DNA from 3 places in the Shewanella sp. MTB7 genome. Region 1 is predicted to be linked to each of the others. Evidence: predicted binding sites of a transcription regulator. Region 1 holds the regulator's gene; each other region holds the start of a gene.
What was found. Region 1 encodes ArgR, which controls arginine synthesis, uptake and breakdown. Its sites were predicted from a motif close to ANTGAATANNTATTCANT; they were not measured.
Positions count from the first base shown of each region.

Region 2: argC (N-acetyl-gamma-glutamyl-phosphate reductase) is a predicted target of ArgR. The motif match lies at 7,618-7,635, and genes of this name have one in related genera.
Region 3: HWQ47_RS20045 (YjiH family protein) is a predicted target of ArgR. The motif match lies at 7,286-7,303, and genes of this name have one in related genera.

Region 1 is NZ_CP085636.1:1,529,970-1,540,152, reverse strand. It holds gene cgtA (Obg family GTPase CgtA) at 1-741, opposite strand, end outside; gene rpmA (50S ribosomal protein L27) at 873-1,127, opposite strand; gene rplU (50S ribosomal protein L21) at 1,144-1,455, opposite strand; gene ispB (octaprenyl diphosphate synthase) at 1,729-2,700, shown strand; gene mdh (malate dehydrogenase) at 2,978-3,913, opposite strand; gene argR (transcriptional regulator ArgR) at 4,305-4,775, shown strand; gene HWQ47_RS06380 (Dyp-type peroxidase) at 4,924-5,859, opposite strand; gene HWQ47_RS06375 (ABC transporter ATP-binding protein) at 6,015-7,043, opposite strand; gene HWQ47_RS06370 (ABC transporter permease) at 7,089-8,720, opposite strand; gene HWQ47_RS06365 (Fe(3+) ABC transporter substrate-binding protein) at 8,898-9,905, opposite strand; gene HWQ47_RS06360 (hypothetical protein) at 10,102-10,183, shown strand, end outside.
Region 2 is NZ_CP085636.1:5,898,258-5,908,440, forward strand. It holds gene HWQ47_RS25670 (penicillin-binding protein 1A) at 1-1,796, shown strand, start outside; gene argH (argininosuccinate lyase) at 1,886-3,256, opposite strand; gene HWQ47_RS25680 (argininosuccinate synthase) at 3,334-4,560, opposite strand; gene HWQ47_RS25685 (ornithine carbamoyltransferase) at 4,625-5,533, opposite strand; gene argB (acetylglutamate kinase) at 5,614-6,399, opposite strand; gene argC (N-acetyl-gamma-glutamyl-phosphate reductase) at 6,417-7,397, opposite strand; gene argE (acetylornithine deacetylase) at 7,667-8,818, shown strand; gene ppc (phosphoenolpyruvate carboxylase) at 8,965-10,183, shown strand, end outside.
Region 3 is NZ_CP085636.1:4,612,008-4,622,190, forward strand. It holds gene HWQ47_RS20005 (putative bifunctional diguanylate cyclase/phosphodiesterase) at 1-440, opposite strand, end outside; gene HWQ47_RS20010 (HDOD domain-containing protein) at 532-1,374, opposite strand; gene trhP (prephenate-dependent tRNA uridine(34) hydroxylase TrhP) at 1,683-3,068, shown strand; gene HWQ47_RS20020 (YfhL family 4Fe-4S dicluster ferredoxin) at 3,148-3,408, shown strand; gene ubiT (ubiquinone anaerobic biosynthesis accessory factor UbiT) at 3,475-3,987, opposite strand; gene ubiU (ubiquinone anaerobic biosynthesis protein UbiU) at 4,161-5,162, shown strand; gene HWQ47_RS20035 (U32 family peptidase) at 5,177-6,040, shown strand; gene HWQ47_RS20040 (hypothetical protein) at 6,120-6,800, opposite strand; gene HWQ47_RS20045 (YjiH family protein) at 7,375-8,730, shown strand; gene HWQ47_RS20050 (two-component regulator propeller domain-containing protein) at 8,894-10,183, shown strand, end outside.

The DNA.
Region 1 (10,183 bases):
GATATCTAGGATGTGCAATAGAACACGACAACGCTCAAGATGTTTCAGGAACTGAACACCTAGACCGGCACCATCTGCTGCACCTTCAATAAGACCTGGAATATCAGCAATCACAAAGCTCTGACCATGTCTTGGGTTAACCACACCAAGGTTGGGCACTAACGTCGTAAACGGATAGTCAGCAACTTTTGGTCTAGCGCGTGACACGGCACGAATAAAGGTAGACTTACCCGCATTAGGCATACCTAAAAGGCCCACATCAGCAAGCAACATAAGCTCAAGTTTTAAGCTACGCACCTCACCAGGAGTCCCTAATGTTTTCTGCCTTGGTGCACGGTTAGTACTACTCTTAAAACGAGTGTTACCTAGCCCGTGGAAGCCACCTTTTGCGACTAACATCCTTTGACCATGGTGAGTTAAATCACCAAGAGACTCTTGTGTCTCTTCGTCAATAGCACGAGTACCAACAGGAACCGATAGAACTAAATCTTCACCACCATGTCCGGTACAGTCACGACCGCGACCATTTTTTCCACGTTCAGCAAAATGAAAACGCTCGAATTGAAAATCAATTAGCGTGTTATAACTTTCATCAGCTTGCAGATAAACACTGCCACCATCACCACCGTCGCCGCCATCTGGGCCGCCATCGGGTACATATTTCTCGCGTCTAAAACTAACGCAACCACTACCACCATCACCAGCTTCAACTCTGATCACAGCTTCATCGACAAACTTCATACCTACTCCGGGCACCACAGAATGAAAGAATTATACTTCTTTGTGATTCATGTAGCCAAAATTTTTACCATAAACAATAAAGCCCCACCAAAGGCGGGGCTTTAACAAGCAATCTTAGCGTGAGCTAATGATTAGCCTTCGATGCTAATAAACTTACGGTTATTAGGACCTTTAACTTCGAACTTAACTTTACCGTCAGTCAAAGCAAATAGAGTATGGTCACGACCAATACCTACGTTTACACCAGCGTGGAATTTAGTACCACGTTGACGAACGATAATGTTACCAGCAAGAACTGATTCACCACCGAAGCGCTTTACACCAAGACGTTTACTTTCTGAATCGCGGCCGTTACGAGTCGAACCGCCAGCTTTTTTATGTGCCATGAGTTATAACTCCTAATTAAGCGTTGATAGCTGTAATTTTAACTTCGGTAAACCACTGACGGTGGCCCATTTTTTTATCGTGGTGCTTACGACGACGAAACTTAACAATAGTCACTTTATCAGCACGGCCGTGGCTAACTACTGTAGCAACAACCTTGCCACCTTCAACTAAAGGTGCACCAACATGAACAGTCTCACCGTCAGCAACCAAAAGAACTTGGTCAAACTCAACAGTTTCGCCTGTAGCGACTTCTAATTTCTCTAGACGAACAGTATGGCCTTCAGCAACACGATGTTGCTTTCCACCACTTTGAAAAACAGCGTACATAGCTATTTCACTCCGATTTTTTCTATCACCCGGCTCATTTGATGAGGCAGGGGTGTATAAAAGCTTTAATGACAATGGTCGCGGAGTTTACGCTAAGAACTCTAAGCTGACAAGCCCTAATTCAATAAGAATAAAAAAAGAACGGAATTACTCCCAGTATCAGCTTCTAGTGATGCCTTAACGCTTATTTTTAGGTAGAATCTCAACATTATAACATTTAAACCATAAGCGGGGCGCCGATTATATGACTCCCCCATTAACCAGAGCCTTTCTATGGATTTGAACGCCATTCGTCAGTTAGCCGACAACGACATGAACAATGTTAATAAGCTAATATACAAACAACTAGAATCTGATGTAGCCCTGATTAATCAATTGGGCTTCTACATTATTAATGGCGGCGGCAAGCGTATGCGCCCCCTTCTATCAATTTTAGCTGCACGAGCTGTTAATTATGAAGGTGAAGCTCACCTTAAACTTGCAGCTATTATTGAGTTTATCCACACCGCCTCCTTACTTCATGATGATGTTGTCGATGAATCCCTTTTACGCCGTGGCAGAGAAACGGCGAATGCCCTTTTCGGAAACAGTGCAAGTGTTTTAGTCGGTGATTTTCTTTACACCCGCTCATTTCAGATGATGACCGAGCTAGGTAGCATGGAGATCCTTGAAGTACTTGCCGATGCGACTAATGTATTAGCAGAAGGTGAAGTTTTACAGTTAATGAACTGTAATGACCCAAATACAACTGAAGAAAGCTATATGAGAGTGATCTACTGTAAAACGGCCAAGCTTTTTGAAGCAGCAACCCGTTTAGCCGGAGTCCTCGCCAATAGCTCTAACGAGATTCAAGCTGCTTTAGCCGCTTATGGAAAGTATTTAGGAACAGCTTTTCAACTGACCGATGATCTGCTTGATTATACCGCTGACACTGAAGAACTAGGTAAGAACATAGGTGACGATCTCGCAGAAGGTAAACCGACCCTCCCCCTTATCTATGCAATTTCTCACGGTTCGGATGCTCAAAAGCTTCTTATACGTACCGCTATCGAAAAAGGTGATGGTACAGACAGTATTGAACCTATATTAGCAGCCCTCGAAGATTGTGGCGCACTTGAATACACTTTTAAACGTGCTCAAGAAGAGTCAGATAAAGCCATAGAGGCGCTTTCTATACTGCCGGAGAGTGATTACAAGCAAGCGCTAATTTCTCTCGCTAAAATAGCTGTAGCTCGCAACCATTAATTTTACATCGGTTATCAAACACAAATCCCCTCAATCGCTTTGACGTACAGGATGTAGGGAATGCCAAGAAATGTAGGGAACATTTCAGGTGTCATGCGATCGGGGACAAGTACTCTGACTATCAGGAATGATAGGAATGCACAGAGATGAAGGAACACCTCCTGCCATGTACAAATCCCCTCAATCGCTATCCATGCGATCGGGGATAAGTACATCCATGTACAAAAAAGGAGCCGACAGGCTCCTTTTTATTTGTCAGATTTGAATCAGACAATAATTACTTAACAAACTCGACACCAAGCTTAATGTCAGCTTTAAGCGTATCTAGCATCGCATCACGAGCATTTGCTTCGAACTCACTCACGTCACCATAAGCTAGTACTTTTTCTACGCCTTTCTTACCCAGTAAGATTGGCTGTGCGAAAAATTCAGCATGCTCACTACCACCATCAACATAGGCACACTCAATCACATTTTCTTCACCTTGAAGACCACGTACAAGCGCTAGACCAAAGCGACAAGCAGCCTGACCCATAGAAAGTGTTGCACTACCGCCACCGGCTTTAGCTTCAACAACTTCAGTACCTGCATTTTGAATACGTGTCGTCAACGTCGCCACTTCTTCATCAGTGAAACTCACTCCTTCTATTTGAGAAAGAAGTGGAAGAATAGTCACCCCACTGTGTCCACCGATAACATTAACAGTGACATCTGCGACATTCAGACCTTTAGCTTCAGCAACAAAAGTCTCAGAACGAATAACATCAAGTGTTGTAATTCCGAACAAACGATTCTTATCGTACACACCCGCAGCTTTCAGCACTTCAGCTGCAATTGCCACTGTCGTGTTAACTGGATTAGTAATAATTCCAATTAAGGCATTTGGACAAGTCGCGGCACACTTTTCAACTAAGTTTCTAACGATTCCGGCATTAATATTGAATAAATCTGAACGATCCATTCCTGGCTTTCGAGCTACACCAGCCGAGATCAAAACAACATCCGCACCTTCAAGTGCTGATGAAGGATCTTGACCAGCAAAACCTTTAACTTCTACAGCTGTCGGAATATGACTAAGGTCAACGGCAACACCAGGTGTTACAGGAGCGATATCATATAGTGATAGTTTTGAGTCAGCAGGCAATTGCGTTTTTAGTAGTAAGGCAAGAGCTTGACCAATACCACCAGCGGCACCAAGTACAGCAACTTTCATAGTTATCTCCGTCATTTCTTAGGTGTTTTGTGACATAAATCCATTTTACAGATGCAGCAACATTACTGTAATCACAGAGAAAGTTCAATTATCCCTTAGTCTTGGTTAGGTTATTATTGTCTTCATGCTTAATAAATAGTCTAAAAGCTCAGCATTTCAAGCTTGAAATTAACATTTCCCCCTTGAATCATCTATATCGAGCTACTTGGTAATGCAGGATTCAGTGGGGATTCTCAAATAGTTTAGCTATATATCCAGCATCACATACCTTCACCACAACAGTCTTTTTAAGTTGATAATGCATTCTTATTCACATAAGTCGAGTAGTTGTTGACAAAAACAGCTACAATATTCAAAATGATTAAGTTTTTTGAATATAGAATAATAAATTATGCAAGCAAATAGATCTCAAGACGAACTCGTAAAAACATTTAAATCAATTTTGAAAGAGGAGCGATTCGGTTCTCAGAGTGAAATTGTTCTCGCGCTTCAAGCTGAAGGCTATAGCAATATTAACCAATCTAAAGTATCTAGAATGCTCAGCAAGTTTGGGGCTGTTCGCACCCGAAATGCAAAGCAAGAGATGGTTTACTGCCTTCCTGCAGAGCTCGGTGTACCTACGGCAGGTAGTCCACTCAAAAATCTGGTATTAGATGTTGATCATAACCAAACTATGATCGTGGTAAGAACTAGCCCTGGAGCTGCTCAGCTGATCGCACGTCTACTTGACTCAATAGGTAAACCTGAAGGTATCCTCGGTACTATTGCAGGTGATGATACTATTTTCATCACCCCATCTAATATCCAAGAGATTGGTAAAACCTTAGCAACAGTTAAATCTCTATTTAACTTTTCCAGCTAAGTCTAATACTCATTGGTATAATCTAGGCGCTTAAACAAAGTTGGTAGACCTCATAAACTATCTTACCCTTCATTGAAGCAATAGCTATAAAACAAAAAACGCACCTTTAAAGGTGCGTTTTTGTATGGAAAGAAACAAAAACATTCGATTAATTTGCGGCTTTTTCCATAAAATCTAACGAAGGCGCGAAGAAAGATGAGCCTGTTAATGCTTGAGTAAAATGAAGCAGGTGGTCATGATTCCCTTCTTCATCACCATGCACCATACTATGAAGCATCTGTTCAAAGTGTTCTGAATTACGACAATTCGAAATAAACATAAGCCCCTGCTCTTTTACTGAGCCATAAGGCATACTCTGTCTCAAAATCTCCATCGAGTTACCTTGAGCATCTTTAAGATTTACACGCTTAATATGACTGGTTAAGGGTTTGTCAGCAGATGCGTACTCAATATTATCGTGCTTAGTTCGACCGATGATATCTTCTTGCTTCTTCTGTGGCAGCTTATGCCATTTACTCAGATTGTGAGCAAATTTTTGCACATGAACATAACTACCAGACTTAAATCCTATATCTTCGTCACCCACTAACGCCACCTCTTGCCGGTTTCGTCCTCTAGGGTTCTCTGTGCCATCAACAAAACCAGTTAAATCTCGATTATCCATAAAGCGAAAACCTCGCTCCTCATCGACTAATTCAACTAATCCCTCAAACATTTGACATACTTCGTTAGCAACTAGATGCAATGTATCTAAACGGTCACAACGAATATGCACAAAAAGATCATACTCTAAAGCTGGCATATCACGATTACCAGCACGTTTCGCCGGAAATGGTCTTAACTGTGCAGGACGAGCAGCTGAATATAGGTTATCCCAATAGTTAGCCCCGATAGCAATGAACCCATTAAAAGCACTATCTGCATATTGATCGCTAAGCTCATGAATATACTGAGCCACATTCGCCAAACAAGGTCGTAATTGTGATTCAACACCATCATTAGCATTAAACATTAAATACACACTGTGTAAATTACCTTCAGCACACACGCCTAACTGTTCACGAGGCATAAACTGATCACCCATATCCTAACCGCCTTCTTAACATTAATTCATTATCGGCAGTATTATCAATAATTTTAGATTTTAATGATATTAACTAACGCACAATTAATGTCATTAAAATTCATACATTTATTATCGACTTAAATTAGCATGCCATTCCTGAAAGGATTGAACTATCAAAAAATAACGAAAGAATGCACCGATATTATAAGTGAAACTCGTTGGCCGGGTACAAATTGCTCATACAGGCTAGTAACTTGGTAACATGATCCAGCAACCTTGACCTGATAATGACAACTACTCCCTAAGAAACGTCGTTCAATGATAACCCCGTCCCCAGTTTCATTCGCTATCATCTCAAACTGTTGGGGCCTTAGCATCACTTCTCCTTGGTAACTAACAGGGTAAGGTAACCTTGAAGTACTAGTGAAGCTTCCCAATGGGGTCTCAATACTAGAAGCGCTACTAACAACAGCGGGTAGGTAGTTACTCAGTCCTAAAAAATCAGCAACATACCTGTCATTAGGTGAGCGGTATAACTCCTCTGCCGTACCGTATTGTACTATTTGGCCCTCTTTAAACAGGGCAAGCTTATCGGCAAAAACAAAGGCTTCATCTTTACTGTGAGTAACAAAGACAGCGCTAACATTACTCTCTTTTAAGATAGTGCGGATCTCCAACATCATCTCACCACGTACCTTAGCATCGATATTTGAAAAAGGTTCATCAAGTAACAAAAGTTCAGGCTCATATGCTAGTGCACGTGCAATAGAAACACGCTGCTGCTGCCCCCCAGAAAGCTCATGGGGGAAACGTTTATCTAAGCCATCAAGTTTTACTAAAGAAAGCATCTCATTAAGACGTTGTTTACGTTTACCCTTTGATGTGCTCTTAACTCCGAAGAGTATATTGTCGGCCACATTCAAATGAGGAAATAAGGCATAATCTTGAAATATCATGCCTACACCACGTTGCTCACTGGGCACAAATACATCAGGCCCGGAAAGCACTCTCTTATTGATACTTATCTCACCCTTGCTGAGTAGTTGTAATCCAGCTATAGCACGTAGAAGAGTCGTTTTCCCACAGCCACTAGGGCCCAGTAAGGCGGTAATCTCACCTTTCTTAAGCGTGAGGTCTAGCCCTTTCAGAACTTGTTGTCCATGATAATCACTATGAACACCTTTGATACTTAATGTCGACATGCAAACCAGCTCCGAAAAAAATAAACCATCGAGCTCAACTCCAGTCTATCCATGCTGCTCCAGCGAGCGATTAAGGAATATAAGAGGAACTAAACCGACCAAAACAATCACTATCGCTGCCAAAGCTCCATGTTCTAACTGTTCATCGGAAACGAACTGAAATACATACGTAGCCAAATTTTCAAATCCTACAGGACGTAAGAGTAACGCTGCTGGAAGTTCCTTCATACACTCGATAAAAACAAGCAACATACCCGCAAATATACCCTTCCGTAACAGAGGTAAGTGTACTCGCCAAAGTAGAGCCGCGGGACTCAGCCCCATAGTAATTGTTACCATATCCAACGAAGGTGAGATACGTTTATAGCTGTTCTCCACACTGCCAATAGCAATTGCAGAAAAACGGATCGTAAAGGCAAAAATAAGCACGAACACACTGCCTGTAAAAATAAGCCCTGGGCCTAACTGCCCCATATATTCATAAAGATCATTAACGGCAAAATCGAGGTACGTTAGAGGAACTAAAATACCGATAGCTAGCACTGTTCCAGGCAGAGCATAACCAGTGGCGGATAGGCGTGAGGGCAAAAGATCTGCTTTTCTGGGGCTAACACGGCAAATAAACATCAGTACAATACCGATTAACGCAGCGATAATACTGACGATAACCGAAATGTAGAGGCTGTTAAAACTAAACTCCCAAAACTCTGCATGCCAGCTTTCATCAAAGTAATGCCATGCATAGTTAAGTAAAATAATAAAGGGCAGTAAAAAGGCTGTAACAAGTAAAAATGTGCAATAGCTCGTTGCCAAAAAAGCTTTTACTCCTTTAAGAGAATACAAGACACTCTTGATTTCTCCGGTTTGTTTTTGAAATAGTTGTTGTTTTCTTCGAGCAAATCGCTCAAAACCTATCATGGAGAATACAACAAGTAACATAATTGCAGAGAGTTTAGCCGCCGCAGACAAGCTGCCGTAGCCCAGCCAAGTATCGTAAACAGCGGTGGTTAATGTCGGCACTGCAAAGTAGCTTACTGTAGCAAAATCAGCCGCTGTTTCCATTGCAACTAAAGACACTCCAACGGCTAATGCAGGCCTTGCCATCGGTAGACTCAGACGCCAGAAACTCAGCCAAGGTCCACAACCCATGATTCTCGAAGCATGCTGCAAGCTCGAAGACTGCTCCATAAATGCAGTTCGTGCTAACAAATAGATATAGGGAAATAGGACTAGCGCCAACATCATAGCAGCCCCACCTAGGCTGCGAACCTCGGGGAAATAGTAATCTTGAGGGGTTAGCCAACCAAAGAAACTACGTAAAGACTTCTGAATTGGACCTGCATAGTCGAGTAGATCCGTATAGACGTAAGCCACAACATAAGCAGGCATAGCCAGTGGTAACAGCAGTGCCCATTGAAAAATACCACGTCCCGGAAAGTGACATTTAGCCACTAACCATGCAGCAGGTGTTGCAATGAGTATAGCCCCCAGACAAACCCAAAACATCAACAGTAAGGTATTGCTGATATAGGTAGGCAGTACTGTATTAAGAAGATGCCCGAAAACAGACTCTGCAGGAAGAGCGGCTTGAATAAGAATAGCGACAAGTGGAAGCGTGATCACAGAGGCGATAAGGTAGCCAATCAATGACCACCATCTGGATAAACCTAAAATCATCAATACGCCTTGAATTGAAAAACCTGAATGACCCTGAACTGATCACTCAGTTGGTGAGATAGATATTATCCACTACAAACCTAAATTCAAACTTAAATGGGAACGATTATTAATTGTAAAAAGCAGGCCCAGATAGTAAGGCCCACTACTGTAATCTAAAACTTACCAGGCGGAAAACTATAGGTCGAACTTCACTTCATCTAGCATTCTAACGGCTGCATGATGAAATTCAGCAAGCTTATAAATTGGCAAATTATCAGCTTTAAACTCTCCCCATGAAGCAACTAATGCCGATGGTTTTACATCTTCATTGACTGGATATTCCATATTCACCTCAGCATAGACTTGTTGTGCTTTATTGCCAGAGAGATACTCCATCAATTTAAGTGCATTCTCTTTATTGCGAGAATATTTAGCCATAGCCATACCTGAGACATTGATATGCGAACCTAAGTTATCTTGATTTGGGAAGTTAATCTCGACCGCTTCAGCCCAAGGTACTTGTTTAGGATCTTGTAACATTTTGCCTAAATAATAACTATTGCCGATGGCTATATCACACAATCCCTCTTTAACCGCTTTCACCTGGCCACGATCGTTCCCTTGAGGCTTGCGTGCTAAATTTGCTTTTAAACCTATTAACCAGGCCTTAGTTTCAACTTCACCATGGTGAGCAATCATCGAAGCGATCAAGGAGATGTTATAAGGGTGTTTACCACTGCGAGTACAAATTTTTCCTTTGTACTTAGGATCGGCCAAATCTTCATAGTTAATATTTAATTTACCGAGTCGATCTTTTGAAGAGTAGATAGTACGTACCCGCATTGTAAGCGCGTACCAATTATCATCAGGAGAGCGATATTGAACTGGGATATTTGTCTTGAGTAGAGCACTGGATGCGGGAACAACGAGTTTTTTATCAACCAACTCCATTAATCGGTAAAAATCTGAAGTGAGCACGATATCTGCTGGAGAAAGCCTGCCCTCTCGCATCATCCTCTCAGCAATCCCCTTTTTTGAAAAAACCACATCAACGTCTATGCCTGTTTCTTTAGTAAAATCCCTTAAAATAGGATCTATAAGAAAAGCCTGTCGATAGGAATATACTGTTAATTTGTCAGCAGCATTAGCGACTGATGAAAGACACATTAAACCCAACATTAACAAATTCGCTATTATTTTCATTTAATTACCCTATAGAGCACACTAAAGTCAAAACGACAATGATAATAATTATCAATTGCAGTTAGAGTAATAAATCTATAAGCAATGAGCAAGTGTTGTATTCAAAAATGTTACTTTAAGTGGATTATTCAAACGAAATAAACATTAGCCGACTAAACTAAAATTATTGTTTGAATATACAAGGAAAAATCACTTTATGCTTTGGGTTATTATCGTCGTATTAGCCGTCGGATTTTATCTATATCAGCATCGACCACATAGTAAACGAAAACGACACT
Region 2 (10,183 bases), 2.0 Mb from region 1:
CCGCCCAATATCACGGAGCAGAAATCAGTTTATACGCTCCTTATATATCTGAGATGGCTCGAGATTATCTAGTTGATAAATTAGGTGAAGATGAAGCCTATACTGGCGGGTATAATATTTACACAACTATCGACTCTCGTCTTCAGACCTACGCTCAGGAAGCGCTTAGAGATAATGTATTTGCATACGATGAACGTCACGGCTACCGTGGGCCAACTAAGGTGTTATGGACTGAAACTCCCTTAGATAATGCAGCGATTACAGCTCAGCTCAAACAAACCAGAGCCTTTCAAGGCATGGTTCCCGCTGCAGTTATTAACATTGATGAACAAAGTGCACAGATAGTCACTCCTGACGGAGAGGAGTTAACTATTGGATGGCAAGGTTTAAACTGGGCCCGAAAATACATCACCAATAAACGCCAAGGTAAGGCTCCTAAGAAAGTTAATCAGATCTTAACTCCCGGCGAGCAAGTCTGGATCCGTAATAATGGTGATTTTTGGCAGCTATCTCAAATACCTAGAGTTTCGAGTGCTATCGTATCTTTAGATCCTAACAATGGAGCAATACTCACTCTGGTTGGTGGCTTTAGTTTCCATACCAGTCAATACAACAGGGTGACTCAAGCTAAACGCCAACTAGGTTCGAACATCAAACCTTTCATCTATACGGCTGCTATTGATAAAGGCTATACCCTCGCAACCTTAATCAATAATGCGCCAATCAATAAACCCGACACTCGTCAGGGCACAGCCTGGAGACCTAAAAACTCACCAGACCGGTATACGGGACCGACACGACTTAAGATGGGTCTAGCTCAATCAATCAATGTTATGTCAGTCAGAGCAATTCGCTATGCATCCTTAGATACAGCCATTGAAACCTTAATTAAATTTGGCTTTGATCCCGCGGATCTTCCTAAAAATGAGTCCGTTGCTTTAGGCTCTCCTTCTGTGACACCTCTTCAAGTCGTCACAGCATTTTCTGTTTTTGCAAACGGCGGCTATAAGGTCGAGCCCTATTTCATTGGACGCATTGAAGATGCTTATGGGGATGTGATTGAAGAATCGAACCCTACGCTAGCGTGCACCCCAAGCGTTAAAGCTACTGAAACGACAACAGAAACCGATCCTTTTACCTTAATGACACATGAACTACAGCCTGAGCCTGTTACACCAGAGAAAACAGGAATTATATGTGGTAACTCCGAGAGCCGTTTTGCTGAGCAAATAATCTCGGAGCAAACCGCTTTTCTAATCACTGATGCACTTAAAAGTGTCATTTGGGGTGGTGGTAACTGGAGTAAGGGAACCGGATGGAATGGAACCGCTTGGCGCGCTTCCAGAGTCATAAAAAGACACGACATAGCAGGTAAGACAGGTACGACAAACGAATCACGTGATACCTGGTTTAGTGGCTTCAACCCTAACCTTGTAACCACTGTCTGGGTTGGGTTTGATGATCACAGTCAGGAGCTGGGTAGAACCAGTTGGAATGCCAATGGTGCTAGAGATCAAATTTCTGCTGCTGAAGCTGGAGCAAAAACTGCAGGCCCTGCCTGGAATGAATTTATGAAGAATGCCCTTGCGGGTGAGCCTGAGGTCCCGAGCTCTCCACCGGATGGGATCGTATCAGTCAGAATAGATTTAGCGACAGGTAAGCTCAGTCGCAAAACGGACTATACCAGTAAATTTGAGTACTTTGTTTCTGGCACTGAGCCAACAGAGTTTGCAACTGAAGCTGAAGAATTGAATGATATTTTTATCGAGGATTCTGCTGAAGATCTATTCCAATAAAGATCAATCTTTAACAGCATAATTCTGCCATTAAAAAGCGCGCAAGAGTCAGTGACACTTCCGCGCTTTTTCAATTCAACTTCAAATACTTAAAGTTTAGCCTTTTTAGCTGCTAATGCTGCCTTAACTTGTGGCAGTGCCGTCCCGCCTAATGCTTCACGCTTGGCTAAACACGACTCTATAGTTAAGCAATCATAGACATCTTGCTCGATCACTGCAGCGAATGATTGCAACTCCTCCAGCGCGAATTCCTCTAGCGGTTTCTTGGCTGCTAACGCGCAAACAACCACCTCACCGACAACATGATGTGCCTCTCTAAAAGGCATACCTTTGGCCACTAAGTAATCGGCCAATTCTGTTGAATTTGCATAACCTTGCTGAGCAGCCTTAAGTGTATTCTCACGATTAACTTTCAAGCCACTTAATACCAATGCTGCCATCTCTAAACAGATAGCCCAGCTGTCCATCACATCAAATAAGCCCTCTTTGTCCTCCTGCATATCTTTGTTATATGCAAGTGGCAGTGCTTTCATCGTGGTAAGAATCCCGACCAAGCTGCCATAGACTCGGCCCGTTTTACCACGAATGAGTTCAAGGGCATCCGGATTCTTCTTCTGTGGCATCAATGATGAGCCAGAGGTCACCTCATCGTCGAGATCGATAAACCCAGCTTCACCACTATTAAAAAAGATCAAATCTTCAGCCATACGACTCAAATGCATCATGCTAATCGAAGCATCACTGCAGATCTCAACCACATGATCTCTATCTGACACGCTGTCTAAACTATTCAATGTCGGTGATGAAAAGCCTAGTGACTCAGCCAACTTATATCTGTCCATTGGGTATGCCGTACCCGCTAATGCGCCAGTACCAAGCGGACAAGTGTCAGCACGCTTTAGTGCGTCCTCAAGGCGGCTAATATCACGCTCAAACATCTCAACATACGCCAGACACCAATGACCAAATGCAATGGGTTGAGCACGCTGAAGGTGAGTATAGCCAGGCATAACAGCATCAAGTTCACGCTCTGCCAACACAAGCAGAGCCTCTTTTAATTTTGCTAATAACGCGAGCTGCTGCAGCCCCTCTTTCTTACACCAGAGCTTAAGATCCGTTGCCACTTGATCATTACGAGAGCGACCAGTATGCAATTTTTTACCTAAGTCACCAACCCTAGCAATCAAAGCCGATTCAACAAAACTGTGAATATCTTCGGCGCCAGAAGTTAAAATAAGCTCAGGATTATCTTCAACTTCCGCCAATAGATCTTTTAGCGCTTGCTGAAGCTTGTCACACTCAAGTTGAGTCAGTATACCAACTTGAGTGATCGCACCTGCCCAAGCGATAGAGCCGACAATATCTTGTTCAATTAAACGATAATCAACAGGCAATGAGTCGTTGAATAACTTAAACAACGCGCTGCTTTCTTGACTAAACCTTCCGCCCCATAATGCCATGCTGGTTTCCTCTTGTTTCTGTAAAAAGGGACGCTTAGCGCCCCGTTTAATTCTATAAATTAGTAGACTGTGATTATCTAAACTTTGCTGTTTAGCGCTCTAATACGACTAGCGAGAGAATAGAGACGGATGAAACCCTCAGCATCTTTCTGGTTGTACACATCATCTTCACCAAAAGTAGCAAAAGCTTCAGAATAAAGGCTATTAGGTGAACGTTTCTTAACGGCTTGAGCCTGACCCTTATAAAGCTTAATCACAACTTCGCCATTGACTAAGTTTGCTAATGGTTGGGACGCACCAAGTAAAGACTCACACAGTGGAGTAAACCAACGGCCGTCATAAACAAGATGTGCCATTTGAGCACCAATCTGTTCACGCCACTCACGACTACTCTTATCTAATACCAACTCTTCAATAGCACGCAGTGCAGCAAACATGACTGTACCGCCCGGCGTTTCATAACAGCCACGAGATTTCATACCGACTAATCTGTTTTCAGTAATATCGATTCTACCAACCCCATGCGCACCAGCGACTTCATTGAGTACCATAAGTGCGCCATAAGGAGAGAGAACCTCGCCATTGACCTTAATGATCTTACCCTGCTCAACTTCAATCGTCACATATTCAGGTTCATTAGGTGCATCCTCCGGCGCAACAGTCATGGTCCACACACCTTTAGATGGCTCGTTCCATGGATCCTCAAGCTCACCACCTTCATGTGATATATGCCAAGCATTGGCATCACGGCTGTAAATTTTAGTCGCTGAAGCCGTTGTTTCAATGTTTCGCTCGGCAAGATAGTCGAGCAGATCTTCACGACTCACCATCTCCCACTCGCGCCAAGGAGCAATCACTTTCAAATCAGGAGCAAGGGCAGCAAAACAGCCTTCGAAACGAACTTGATCATTCCCCTTACCTGTACAGCCATGACAAACTGCATCTGCACCAACTTTACGTGCGATTTCCACTTGTGCCTTGGCAATAATAGGTCGCGCCATTGAGGTACCTAATAAATAAGTACCTTCATAGATAGCGCCAGTTGCAATCGTAGGATAGATATAATCAGCAACTAACTCCTCTTTCAGGTCGACGATATAGCATTCAGAGGCTCCCGAGGAAATGGCCTTCTCATATAATCCCTCTAACTCGGCCTCGCCCTGACCCACATCGGCACAAAATGCAATAATTTCACAATCATCGTAAGTCTCTTTTAGCCAAGGAATAATAGCCGAAGTATCAAGCCCACCTGAATAAGCCAGAACCACTTTTTTAACATCGGTTTTTTTAATTACTGCTGACATCTCTATTTCCTAATTCTATTAACTTGTCTCACGGATCAATCCTATGAGACCAATATGGATTAAATTACTGACCTAATAAGGTTACTAATACGGCATTTTGTGCATGCATGCGGTTTTCGGCCTGTTGCAATATAAGTGATCCTTCACCGTCTACCACGTCAGCTGTAACCTCTACACCTCGGTATGCTGGTAAACAGTGCATAAAGAAGTTAGCCCCTGCTTGCTTCATCATCGTTTCGTTAACCTGATAAGATTGGAATTTGGCTTTTATTTCACTCAAATCTTTATCATCACCCATTGAAATCCATGTATCTGTGTAGATGGCATCTTGTTCGCCTAGCAGCTCAACATCCGATATGAGTGTTAGCTTGCCGCCATGCTTTGCAGCTAAAGCTTGTGCTTCAACCACCACTTGACCATCAGGAAAATGACCTAGTGGACAAAGTACGGTCATCGTCGCACCTAAAATCGCAGCACCATACATCAAAGAATGGGTTACATTATTTCCATCCCCCACGTAAGCAAGCTTGATCTGGCTCAAATCATCGAACTGTTCCGATAATGTGAGGAAGTCAGCCAAACCCTGACAAGGATGATAAAGATCCGATAGTGCATTGATCACAGGCACAGTGCCATATTCAGCCAAGGTTTCGATGGTTGAATGCAGAAAAGTTCTTGCCACAATAGCATCGGCCCAACAAGAAATATTTGCTGCAAAGTCCGACACTGGCTCGCGCTTACCTAATGCACCATTTTGTTGGTCCAGATATAGACAGTGACCACCTAGCTTATTAATACCAATATCGAAACTCACACGGGTTCTCAATGAAGGCTTCTCAAATAACATCACCACGCTTTTCCCATCCAATGCATGTCGATATTCTGCTGGATTAGCCTTAATTTTCTTGGCTAGAGAAAGTAGCTCTAAGAGCTCCGCTTGTGATAAGTCTTTAATCGATAATAAGTGGTCCATTTATACACTCCTCAAATTGGTGATGCCACCAAGCTTGTCACTGTATGAGTTGCCGCTTACGGCTCGCTCAAATTTTAAATTCAATTAGGTTGGATCTGCGTACCAACACTTTCTCCATTAGACAGTGCGACTAGCTGCTCAGCACTTCTCCATGAAGCAACTTGAACTGCTTGTCCCATAAGTTCAGCAACATCTAGTGCCGCCTCTACTTTGACTTTCATGCCTTTTTCTATCACGCCTTTATTGGTCAAATCCTCCACCTGAGCTCTGTTCAAACTTTGGATTAATTGACCTTTACCGTCGAGAACACCTGACACATCAGATAACAGCACCAGCTGAGCATCAACAAGTTGAGCTAATACAGTGGCAGCTTGATCCGCATTAACATTAAGCTGCTGGCCACTTTCATCAATGGCAATAGAACTCACAATAGGTAACCAACCTTGCGATAGCAAAAACTCGAGATATGCTGCATCTTTTGGGGCAACCTCGCCCACAAACCCTAAACTCTCATCTTTTACTTTGGCGACAACAATATTACCATCAGCCAAACTCATGCCAACCGATGTCACACCAGCTTTGATAGCAGCAGCCTGTAAAACCTTATTTGAAGTACCGGCCAACGCTCCAACAATGACAGGTATCTGTTCTGCTGGAGTGATCCTTAAACCATCAAGTTTTTCAGTTTTCATACCATTAGCCATTAGCTGTTCATCAACCAAACAACCTCCACCATGGACTAAAATAATTCTCCGCCCCTTGGCTATCATCTTAGCGGCAGTATCCATTAATCTTGCCATCCCCATCTCACACTGCAGCAGAGCACCACCAACCTTGATAACTAATGTTCCACTATTCTTTGTCATCGTAATCGCCTGTCTAATTAGTATTTGAAATGAATCTTTATGCATTGATGAGCTTGGCTGGCAGCCCCCTTCATCAAATTATCAATCGCACTCGCTACCACTAAGTAACCCGTCTTAGCATCAAACTTCCATCCGAGATGGCAATTAGGTGTATTGGTCACATCATCGACTTTAGGAAATTTATTTTGTTTTACTGTGATCAAGGGGGCGTTATCATAAATAGCATAAGCAGCTTCAATATCGGCCTCGGTTGTGTCCGCTTTAAGCTGCACGGTGATAGTGGCTAAAATACCTCGCTTAAAATTACCTAAATGAGGTGTAAATATCACTTCCTGACCCAATTGCGTTACGATTTCAGGTTGATGCCTGTGACCGAGTACACCGTAAGGGGTTAAACTTACCTCACAGAAACTGGTATTTAATTGTGTCTTCCGTCCAGCACCTGTAACACCACTCACCGCATTGATCACCGGTAAAACTGAGGTCAACAGCGGACTAAGAGGCTTAAGTGCAATAAGTGATGCTGTTGGATAACATCCCGGTACAGCAATCATTTTGCTCTCCGCTATTTGAGCGGCATTCCACTCGGCCAACCCATAAACAGCATGAGATAAAACGTCAGGATAATCATGTTCAAAACCATACCATTTCGGGTATTGAGTTTTATCAGAAAAGCGATAAGCACCACTAAGATCGAACACAACTAAACCTTGTTCAAAAAACCAAGCAGCCAAATGCAAACTAACCCCATGATCTGTAGCCAGTACCACGGCGTCAGCTTGTTCGACAATAAGCGCCTTTGCCTCATTAGATAAAGGAGATAAAGACAGGGAAATATGACTGTATGAAGGATAAAGTTCAGAAAGAGGCCTACCTTTATCTAGACTATTTTCTGATACGTAGAGACCTTGGATAACTAAGTTGCTATCGGCATCTATGAGAGAAGTAATTTGTGCACCGGTGTAACCACTCGCGCCAATAATCGCAATGCTTTTCATAATCTGACACTTCTTAATTTAGAAATTAATGCTTTAAAAGTAAAAAAGAGGGGCACAACTTAAGCCCTGGTAGAAATACCAATTTTGACAAGTTTATCGTCGCAGGAAGTCTTTACACATCGCCTTAATAATAAGTTTTATTTGTAGGTTCTTCATTTATGCTCTCAATAATATGCATCGTATTCTGGTGCTTGCCTTAGCTGTTTGATAGACTAACACAGGAAACTAATTATGCAATATATTTGAATATCTATTTTACGGAATAACTTATGAGTTCATTAGCAGATCTAAAAAGCAATTTTAGCCAACTAATTGCTACGCCTTCGATAAGTGCACTTGAAGCAGAGCAAGATATGAGTAACCAAGGCGTTATTGATCTCTTACAAACTTGGTTTGCCGAGCTAGGATTTGAATGTAAAGTTCAGGCTGTTGATAATTCACGCAACAAGCATAATTTAGTGGCCACTTTAGGTTCAGGAAAAGGAGGTTTATTGTTAGCTGGTCATACAGATACAGTGCCATTCGATGAGGGGCGTTGGAACCAAAGTCCGTTTACTTTGACCGAAAAAGATAATCGCTGGTATGGATTAGGCACCTGTGACATGAAAGGTTTTTTTGCCCTCGTACTTGAAGCCCTTAAGGATATGCCACTAACTCAATTCAAACGTCCACTTCACATTCTCGCCAGCGCTGATGAAGAAACCACCATGAATGGCGCCAAAGCATTCGCACAGCAAAAATCTATCGCCCCTGATTATGCCATCATAGGTGAGCCCACTAGCCTCAAACCGGTGTATATGCACAAAGGTCATCTTACCCAAGGGATTCGAGTCGTAGGCAAAAGCGGACACTCATCCGATCCTGCTAAAGGCATCAATGCTATCGAAATCATGCATCAAGTGATGGGACAACTGCTAAAGCTTAAACAACATTTGGCTGATAATTATAGAGAGGAAGCTTTTAGCGTTCCCTACCCTACGATGAACTTTGGCCATGTTCACGGCGGTGATGCCGCCAATAGGATCTGTGGTTGTTGCGATCTTCACATAGATATACGCCCACTGCCAGGACTAGAGCTCGATGTGTTAGAGCAACTGGTCATTAGCTATCTTGCACCAATCAATGAAAAGTATCCGGGTTGTATCAATGTCGCCCCGCTTTATCCAGGGTCCGAACCTTTTGCAGACAATGCAGAAAGTAGCTGGAGCAAGCTCGTTGCCGAACTATCTGCTAGTGCCCCCGAAGTTGTTAACTATGCAACCGAAGCGCCTTATATCTCTAAGCTTGGCTGCCAAACCTTAGTGCTTGGTCCTGGGAGCATCGAGCAAGCCCATCAACCTGATGAATATCTCGATACTAAGTATCTCAATAAAACTGTGGATCTAATGAAACAACTTATCTACCACGCATGTATTAAATAGTTAATATTGGTCACCACTTAGGTAACTTACATCAGCCTAAGTGATATAGAACACATAAGCTCACAATATCTCTTATGCCAATATTGACCTTGGCTATCAAGCCTAGGTATTGTGGCTGACTAGCGTAAATTTGGTATGGAGTAAATATGACTGATATGTATGCGTCTTTAAGGTCAAATGTTGGTATCTTAGGGCAGATCCTTGGTGAAACTATTCGCACCAACTTAGACGAGCCCTTTCTTGATAAAATAGAACAAATTCGTCAACTCGCTAAAAGCTCGCGACAAGGTGATGAAGCCTCCCGTGAAGAGATGCTTAAACTACTTGCCGCACTTCCTGATAATGAGCTCGTTCCTTTTGCTAAGGCATTCAACCAGTTTCTAAACTTAGCGAATATTGCTGAGCAATTTCATACCATCAGCGGCAACTGCGATGAAATCGTCTGTGTCCCCGATCCCGTAGAGCAACTGCTTAGCAGAGTACTAAGTAGCAATATCGATCAAGACAAGATGCTCGATTGCTTAAAAAGCCTAGACATTGATTTGGTATTGACTGCACACCCGACTGAAATATCTCGTCGAACTTTAATCCAAAAATATTCATCCGTTATCGACTGCCTTGCAGCCCTAGAGAACCCACAACTCACTGAACGAGAGAAGAAACAACAACATCTTCGCTTACGCCAACTTATCGCGCAAATCTGGCACACCAACGAAATTAGACAAGAGCGTCCCACTCCCGTTGATGAAGCACGTTGGGGTCTGAGCACCATAGAGGTTTCACTCTGGCAAGCCATTCCTGACTTTCTCAGACAGCTCAATGAACAAGTAGAAGAAAAAACTGGCAAGCAACTCCCAATCGACATTGCTCCAGTACGCTTTTCTAGCTGGATGGGTGGAGATCGCGACGGCAATCCGTTTGTCACGGCTAAAGTGACTCAGGAAGTGTTAGATAGAAATCGTCACACTGCAGCTCGCATGTACCTTAAGGATATCGTCTTATTGGTTAATGATCTTTCTATGGAGGAAGCTAATGATGAATTGCTTACACTTACTAACAACCATAATGAACCTTATAGAGATGTGTTACGTGAAATAAAGTTTAAGCTAAGAAACACGATAGATTATTTGAATAAACGACTCGCAGGTCAACAGCCTGAGATAGATCTAAGCACCATTATCTGGCATGAAAGAGATCTTAAAGCACCTTTAATGATGCTTTATAAAAGCCTAACAGATTCTGGGATGAGTCTAATTGCTAACGGCCTGTTACTAGATATGTTGCGTCGTATCGCCTGTTTTGGTATCCACATGCTCAGGTTGGACATAAGACAAGATGCAGAGCGACATAGTGATGTTATAGCAG
Region 3 (10,183 bases), 3.1 Mb from region 1:
TGTAGCCGCTCAGATAATGTCTGCAACAGTTTATCACCAATAGAGAAACCGAAGAGGTCATTGACGAATCGAAAATGATAAATATCAATAAGCACTAACGTACCTTGAGTAATAGGCATCAAGCTAAGGAAACGAGATTTAAGACCTAAACGATTGGCAAGTCCCGTCAGCTTGTCCTTGTCGTTTGGAACAGGCAATCCTTTGATGAAGTCGTGCCACGTGCTATACAGGGTTTGATATTTTTTAGGCACTGCAACATCAGCAAACTGTTCTGAAGCGATATGCCCTAAATGAAGGGTGTCTTCTTTACTCTTAAGAAGCTCCATTTGCTGTGTAAAAGATTGAATGAAATTAGCTTCATACTTTCTATACCGGTACCAAAAAATGGTACAAGCGATACAGACGATCAATAATAAAACTAAACACCAGCCAATTCCCACGCGAGTAACTCCCCTCCCCAACACATAAAAAAGTTAAATAAAGGCCCAATAACAAACTTTAAGGTTACCCTAATACCATCTCAAACCACAACTATTCGTAACTCGACTTAATCGAGTGATACTTTTCTAAAAACTCATCGTCAGCCAGCTGCTCCGCTGATACAGGTAGACCCCGTCTTGCGTACACATCTAACCTCTCTTCAAGTTCAACTCCAGCTCTCAACTCTCCAGTATAGAAAGCTGCCGCCCTGACAAAATCTAGGTAGCCTACATTATCCGGCAAGTAAGATAGATCCGACCACCTTTCTACTACTTCTGTCACTTCCGGAGCAAACTCCCAACTTTTAAGGACTGCGCGACCTATGGGTCCTTGCATCTTTCTCACCAGAGCCCTTAATTGATCTATGCTGGTAAATAACTCTGGACGGGCTTCCGCCTCTTTAAGTACCGGTAGAGCACCTATGTTATGTACCAAGCCCGCTAAGGTCAGCGTATCAAAACTGAGTCCGCTACCTTTATGGGTTTTACTATAAATATGTAGCATCGCACAGGCTGCTGAAGTGACTTCAATAGAGCAGCCCCATACTTCATCCATCACCTCCCACACCATCTCATTAGTTGAGATAAATAGCTGTTCCATCGCAGCGGATGTAGCAATGGATTTAATCTGAGTTAAGCCAATTCTAGTAACAGCACAGTTAACATTTTCAGCTTTTATGCCCCTGCTATAAAGTGCACTATTGGCGACCTTAATCATCCGTGCTGAAATCGCAGCATCTTGGCCAATAATTTCGGCAACTTGCTTAGGGCTTGAATCTGGTTTAGAAACCACTTCCTGAACTCTCATCGCGACCTCAGGCAAAGTCGGTAATACTAATGCATCTGCTTTCAACTTCTTTAAAAGGGCGACTAACAGTTGATGTTCAGTTGACATTTTTCATCCCCGTTTTGACTCAAAATTAATTATAGTTATAGATAAAGATGACCAAATTAGCCCTACCGTTAAATCCATTAACCGCATGCAGCAAATTGGTTAACAACCTGTTTAGATTCTAGCTAACTTTAGGATTTTTAGGGAGTAAAATAACTTTTTTTAGAAAATACTTATCCCCCCTGCTGTTGAGTAAAACTTGATATACTAGCGATGTGGAAGTTTCTGGGGCAAAATTTGATAACCACACCAACATTAAGTAGAATGCCCGCCCGTTTGTCACCCCAATATTTAGTTAACTGAGAGTAATTATGTTTAAACCTGAGCTACTGTCTCCCGCTGGGACACTGAAAAATATGCGTTATGCTTTTGCCTATGGAGCAGATGCTGTCTATGCAGGCCAGCCAAGATATAGCCTTAGGGTAAGAAATAATGACTTTAAACTAGAAAACCTAGCAACCGGTATTCAAGAAGCCCACGATCTTGGTAAGAAACTCTATGTGGTCAGTAACATTGCGCCGCACAATACCAAATTGAAAACCTATATTAAGGATATGGTTCCAGTGGTTGACATGAATCCAGATGCGATCATCATGTCAGATCCAGGCCTTATCATGTTGGCAAGAGAAGCCTTTCCCGATCAGGTAGTGCATCTTTCAGTTCAAGCCAATGCAATCAACTGGGCATCGGTTAAATTTTGGCAACAACAAGGCATTAAACGCGTCATTTTATCCCGAGAGCTTTCTCTCGATGAAATTGAAGAGATACGCCAACGTTGCCCAGATATTGAACTAGAAGTCTTCGTTCATGGTGCACTTTGTATGGCTTACTCAGGCCGTTGTTTATTGTCTGGCTATATCAACAAGCGTGATCCTAACCAAGGCACTTGCACTAACTCGTGCCGTTGGAAATATGACGCCCATGAAGCGAAAGAAACCATGGAAGGCGATATAGTTGCAGTAAACCCTCAAGCACTTGTGGATCAACATGGTGTCCAAATTCAGACGCCAACTTTAGGTGAAGGTCAGCCAAGCGATCAAATCGTCCTGCTACAAGAAGCAGGCCGTCCGGGCGAGTATATGCCAGCCTTTGAAGATGAGCATGGTACCTATATCATGAACTCAAAAGATCTTCGGGCGATTCAACACGTTGAACGTTTAAGTAAGATGGGCATTGATTCACTGAAAATCGAAGGCCGTACTAAGTCATTCTATTATGTTGCCCGTACGGCACAACTTTACCGTCAAGCGATTGAAGATGCGGCATCAGGCAAAGATTTTGATCGAACATTGATGCATAACCTAGAAGGTCTTGCACATCGGGGCTATACTGAAGGCTTCCTACGTCGTCATGTACATGATGAGTATCAAAACTATGATTACGGCTACTCTATCAGTGATACTCAGCAATTTGTCGGTGAGTTTACCGGTAAGCGTAATGATGCAGGTATGGCTGAGATCGATGTTAAAAATAAATTCTCTGTTGGCGACAGTGTTGAAGTCATGACCCCCCAAGGTAATCTGACTTTAACCATTAAAGAGCTATTGAACCGTAAAGGTGAAAGCGTTGAGGCTGGGTTAGGTTCAGGACATTTTGTCTTCTTAGCCTTACCTGCTGGTGTTGAGACAGACAAAGCCGTATTACTACGTAACTTACCCCAAGGTCAAGATACCCGTAATCCCCACGCACAAGCTTAACCATGCAAAATGCAAAGATATGACCCTACAAGCAACCTGTTGGGTCATAAACGTAAAAGAACAAACGAGTAGATAGATAATGGCTTTATTAATCGATGATAGCTGTATCAACTGTGATATGTGCGAACCCGAATGCCCCAATCAAGCGATCACTATGGGCGAGGAGATCTACGAGATAGATCCAGACCTATGCACTGAATGTGTCGGTCACTACGATAAGCCAACCTGTATTTCGGTATGCCCTATCGATTGTATTGATCCGGATCCAAACCACAAAGAGTCCGATGACGAGCTCTTAGTGAAGTACCATCTTATTACCGGAAAACCAGTAAGCGAATAAGCTCAAACGGCATATTTTCAAAAATGGAGTCCATTGGCTCCATTTTCTGTTTTAACATCACAAACACTACACTGATTCTGGATTAGCCTTAAGTTGGAGCTGTTGAATCATCTTCGCTATTTTTTCGATACTGTATCTAATTGGAGACGGCATAGTGTCAAACTCTATGCTCAAGAGTAAATTTTTAACTTCTAGACCTAATTCTGTATCGCCCTCTATCGACAACTTACGCTGAAAAAACAGTGTATCTGGATCTTCCTTACCCGCAGCGACTAGAATAAGCTCTTTAGAGTCACCAGAAAAAGTCACCGCCGCCACTTGAGGTTCACGCACTAACCAACGACCATCGAAACTGACCTCAAACAATAACCCCATGTCGACAACATCAATAGCAACCCAATTTCCCTTTAAAAACGCCAATTCATCATCGTCAGACTGCTCTGAAAGAAGTTGACCTAATAGACGCGCCAACAATTCAGCCTTCACACGAAAGGGGATCAAACTTAATGGGCCACGAGCGAACTTAGGCGCTAGCACTAATAGTTGCTTAGCCATATTGTTTAAAAAAGGTGCTTGCATATCAATCTCGATCCTTAATACAGAGAACAGATCTCTTCCTATAACAGAAGAGTTAAAAAGAAAAAGAGTTTAACCAGATTTTATGATCACAAACCTGTTTTATATCAAGTATTCGACAGCCAATCCCTTTTAAACTCCAAAATCAAATTTTGGGAGCATCTCGGAGCAATAATATGGAACTGTTGTGCCCAGCAGGTAATTTGGCATCATTGAAAGTAGCCCTCAATGCAGGAGCCGATGCCGTCTACTTAGGCTTAAAAAATGATACGAATGCACGATCATTCGCGGGTCTTAACTTTACCCCAAAAAAATTACAAGAAGCCGCTGTATATACTAAACAACAGGGCAAGAAGATCTTCCTTACTATTAATACATTCCCTAAACCCGGTGAAGAGAAACGTTGGTATGAAGCGGTAGATATTGCGGCTAACACGGGTATGGATGCCTTAATCATCGCCGATCTGTCACTGCTCGATTATGCCCATACTCATTACCCGCACATGCCTCTACATCTGTCAGTGCAAGCTAGTGCAACAAACCTAGGGGCTCTGAAGCTTTATAAAGAGGAGTTCAATATCCAGCGGGCCGTATTACCAAGAGTGTTATCGATGAAACAGGTAAGAGACTTAAGTAAGGTTACTCCGGTTGATCTTGAAGTCTTTGCTTTCGGTAGTCTATGTATTATGGCGGAAGGCCGTTGTCATCTCTCATCCTATATAACCGGGCAATCACCAAACACTGGCGGTTCATGCTCACCAGCCAAACATGTTCGCTGGCAAGAGGAAGGCTCAAACAGATTAACTCGCCTCAATGAGGTCTTAATCGATAAGTCTGGCATCAACGAACAGATGGGATATCCGGTAGTCTGTAAAGGTCGCTATACCACGGAACATAGTAGCGAACCGACGCACTTGTTAGAATCGCCTACCAGCCTCAACACCTTAAGCTTGTTACCTGAATTGGCCAAAGCCAATGTCGTCTCGTTAAAGATAGAGGGGCGTCAACGCAGCCCCGCATACGTTGAGCAGGTTACCAGCGTATGGCGCCGAGCCATTGATACCTACATGAACGATCCTGAAAACTATCAAACTCAAGCTGAATGGAATCGAGCATTAGCAAAGGTTTCTGAAGGGCAAACGACCACTTTGGGTGCCTATGAGCGCACCTGGCAATAATTGAGGAGAAAACAATGAAAGCATCACTCGGCCCTATCTTATATTGCTGGCCCAAAGAGAAAGTTATCGAATTTTATACTCAAGTTGCCAACAGCAGTATCCCTCTCGTGTATCTAGGAGAAACCATTTGCAGCCGTCGTCGCGAACTAAAGTTTAGCGACTATTTGGACTTAGCACATATGTTAAAGGCTTCAGGTAAAGAGGTGGTGATTTCAACCTTAGCCTTGCTTGAGGCACCCTCTGAGTTTACAGAGTTAAAGAAACAGGTCGAAAATGGTGAGTTTGTCATAGAAGCTAATGATATGGGGGGCGTCCAAGCAGCAAAAGAAAATAAACTGCCTTTTATCTGCGGACCAACGATTAATAACTATAACCTTGCCAGTTTGAATACCTTGCATAAATGGGGAATGCAGCGCTTTGTCATGCCAGTTGAACTCTCTAAACATTGGCTTGACAGTGTTATCTCTGTTGAAAAGCCTAAATTTGAAATAGAAGTGTTTGGTCATGGTTTCTTACCTCTTGCACTATCGGCTCGTTGCTTTACCGCAAGACAAAAAGGGTTAGTTAAGGATAAATGCCAAACGATCTGTATCGAAAACCCTAAAGGGCTGTTGGCTCAAACACTAGAATCACAACCTCTACTCAGGTTAAACGGCATACAGACACAATCAGCGGCATGCATTGATTTGACCTCTGAGCTGTCAGTCATGAATGAGATGGGTATCGATTACTTTCGAGTGTCTCCATCTAGCATGCAATGCATTGAAAAGGCCGATAAACTATTTGATTTGATCCATGTAACGACAAACTCGAGTACCGATCCCAACTGTAATGGCTACTGGCATCAAGAAGCTGGATTTAATCATTTAGCTGGTTAGAAGTACAAGCTTTAGGGCTTTAGGGCTTTAGGGCTTTAGGGCTTTAGGGCTTTAGGGCTTTAAGCCCTAAAGCAGCCAGTTATATTCGAATTTTTGCGCTTCTCACCATGCCACAGCACCAAGCCAGAAAGAGTGCGAGACTAAGCCACTCTAAAGCCACTGGACACCATAATATCGGTCTGGGTACCTCCATCACCATCTCTTGATAAAAAGGTTGATCGCTGCCAATTAAACCTAGGTTCATATGAGACAAGAGTATAAAGCAGCTAAAACTGATAAAGGTTAATGTGCCAGTAACTATATTCCATCTGGAATAAAAAACACCTCCATTCCATATCAGGTATACACAAAATAGTGCACTACTACAGGTGCCTAAATAGAAGAAATATTTAATCGCGGCAGTGTGCAGATGATAGACATTGACAGGAAAAAGCCCGACAGCCGCCAAACAAAAAAATGTTCCAGCCAGAGAGAAAAAGAGAGGATATAGCCATTTATTATCGACTAATTGGATTGAAAAAAGAGCAAATAAACTCATGCTCAAGCTACCAAAAAATAGCCCTCCGTTAATCATCACCGCTAGTGTCGAGTGACCATAGTGACCTAACTCACTAAGAGTATGATTTAAAAAATTAAAAACATTCCCTTCAGAATCTTGAAAAACAGCAACCGATAGCACGATACTGATGAGAAGTCCTGCAATCCCAAGAGCACCAAACTTATAGGCTAGACTCGACAGTCTTTTACTCTTATCTACCATATTCCTTTAGTGCACCACTCTCCATATCCATATATAGAATCAAGTTTTATTCACGAGGTCTCGCGCAAACCCTCACTATTCAAATTTAATAACCATAAAAAATGTTTTGTTTTCAAGATAAACTACTCGAATATAGGTAAAAAAACAAAAATGATAGTGATTACCACTCATTAACAGCAATGAATCAGTTAACTAACGCCCATTCCAACACAATGAAAGTAATGTCATACGTTCGATTAAAGCGATAGACAAAACACACTAAACAATGTCGCTACAAAAAATCATCAACCACAACAAAAACACATGAGCAATACTTTGTATTAACATGCATTTTACCAAAAACACTCTAGCTAAATCCATCGACTGTAAGCTACAATATAAATACTCAAAAAGATGCAATAACTATTCTCCCATGATGTGGATCACCATAGGATTAGATAGGGTTTTACATCGCGGAAATTAGGAGGTAACCTTGCCTTCCTTGAGTTGAATGGATATTCAAACACAATTTGAATTCCGATAAGATGATAACGTCTTTCAATTATGCCGAATCGGTAATTTAGAGTATAAAAAAGTGGCTGAAAAACAAAATTATAACATTAGAACCATACTGACATTTATTATTCCGTCATTAATAGGCCTGCTTCTATTCGTGACGCCGATCAGTTATCAAGACGCAATTACTATCCCAATTGCTATCATTTCTAAAGGATTGCAAGCATTTCTTGGGGATTCATTAACTGCGATAGTAACGGGTGTCGTCTGTTTGACTGCTGTCGCCTCCATCCTCACCAAGCTGTTCAAACCTGCTTTTATTACGCAACATAGTTTTTTTAACTCATTGCTCAACGTGTCACCTATGTGGCTTATTATTCGTACCTTAGGTGCAGTATTCATTCTGCTTACATTCGCACAAATTGGCCCCGAAGCAATCCGCTCCGGTAACACAGGTGCATTAGTACTCAATGATCTGCTTCCTGTACTATTTTGCGTATTTATTTTTGCAGGTATGTTGTTACCCCTTTTGCTCAATTTCGGTTTATTAGAGATGTTTGGTACTTTACTGACAAAGGTGATGCGTCCAGTATTCAACCTTCCAGGCCGTAGTGCTATCGACTGTATGGCCTCTTGGTTAGGCGATGGTAGTGTCGGTATCTTAATGACGAGCAAACAGTATGAAGCTCGCTTTTATACTCAAAGAGAAGCGGCTGTAATTGGTACCACATTCTCAGCGGTATCGATAACCTTCTCTCTAGTCGTCATCTCTCAGGTTAAATTAGAACATCTGTTTGTGCCCTTTTACCTTACTGTCTGCTGTGCTGGCATTATCGCTGCCGTCATAGTGCCTAAGCTGCCACCTTTATCATGGAAGAAAGATATTTATATCGATGACACTCCAAGGCACCCTGATGATGAAATGATCCCAACAGGCAAAGGTGTTTTCTCATGGGGATTAGAGCAAGCATTAAACAAGGCTTCTAAAGCTGGTGGCCTGAAGCACACGTTTAATGATGGTATGAAAAACGTCATTGACATGGTGTTTGGTGTTATCCCAGTGGTCATGGCTATTGGTACGCTTGCGCTTATCGTTGCTGAATATACGCCGATTTTCGACTATTTGGGAATGCCTTTTATTCCACTACTGGAACTACTACAAGTCCCTGAAGCCGCTGCTGCATCGAAGACCATTGTGGTAGGCTTTGCCGATATGTTCCTGCCTTCAATTCTAGCAAGTTCGATTCAATCGGATATGACACGTTTTATTATAGCTGCGATGTCAGTGACCCAACTTATCTACATGAGCGAAGTGGGAGCACTGCTAATAGGAAGTAAAATCCCGGTTAATATACTCGAACTCTTTGTCGTATTTATCCTTAGAACGTTAGTGACTCTGCCTGTTATCGCTGGTATCGCTCATCTAATATTCTAATAATCCAACTCAGCTTCAAACTAAAAAAGAGTGGCAATTGCCGCTCTTTTTTTATTCAAAAATTTGTCACTTCCCCCCTCGCACTTTTGTAATTTACTACTAAACTTAACAACTTAACATTCATAAACATAAAGTGGTATAACTCTATCAGATGAGAATTCTCATGTTATTTTTACTCTGGTTAATTGGTTACCCCCTTTTAGCCATGGAAAACCAACCAACTTTTGATGCTTATACAGCCGAACAAGGGCTGTCTATGAATACAATCAATGACATAGTGATAGATGACAAAGGATTCCTCTGGATAGCCACTCAAGCCGGTCTAAATCGATATGACGGCAAACACTTTAAACTATACCAAGTAAGCCATCACAATAAAGGTCCAACAGATAAACATATCAAGAAGCTATTTTTTGGTCAGAAAAAGCAGTTATGGCTGCTAACTAATGGCAATGGTTTAAACTTATACCAACCAGAATCTGATACTTTTATACCATTTAATGAATCCAATAGTCCCCTACCCAATAATGAGATAGTCGATCTCGACCAAGATGTTAATGGCAACCTATGGTTAGCGACTAACAGTAATGGACTGCTGCTCTTCTCACCCAGCGAAAATAGAATAATCGATCACCTCTTTTTATCCGCAGGTAATAAGCGAAATAGAATAACCAAAATATTAGGAGATCAATTTGAGCGGCTCTGGGTTGTATCAGATAAAGGCTTGTCATCGGTCGACAAGGGAAACAACATCACCAACTACCCCGAAATAAATCACCTTTTAGCTGGGAGCATCACCAGCTTAGAAGTCGATGAAAATAATACTTTATGGATTGGTACTAAAGAAAAAGGACTGTATCAATTCAATATCCCAACCAAATCTCTCAAACCTATTTCAGCAACTTCACAACTCAATGGCGACACCGTCAACCTACTTAAAAAAGACATCTATGGTCATTTATGGATAGCGATTCACGGCAAAGGAATAGCTAAATACTCTCCCCAATTAAATAAATTGTATTTTGTCAGTAATTCAGCAGCAGATAACAACAGTCTTAACAGTGCCCATATCACCTCCTTTACCATAGATAGTGAACAGCAACTCTGGGTTGGTACTCAAGGTAATGGACTCCACAAGACATATCTGGAATCTGAAAGCTTTGGCCCTAACAACATGGTTAACCTAAAAGATAAAGTATTAGGTAATACCAATGTCAGAAGCATATACAGAGATCGCCATCAACAGCTTTGGATTGGAACAAGCACAGGTTTATATCGAGCTCACGAAGACATCAACAATGAGATCATAGGTTTTTCCCTATTTGATATTACAGGTTTCCAAATGAGTGATCTCTTCATCAGCTTCATCCAAGAAGATGATCAAGACCGGCTTTGGGTGGGTACCAGGGGCAAAGGTTTGTTTATTTTTACCCTCGATAAACTTAGTTATATT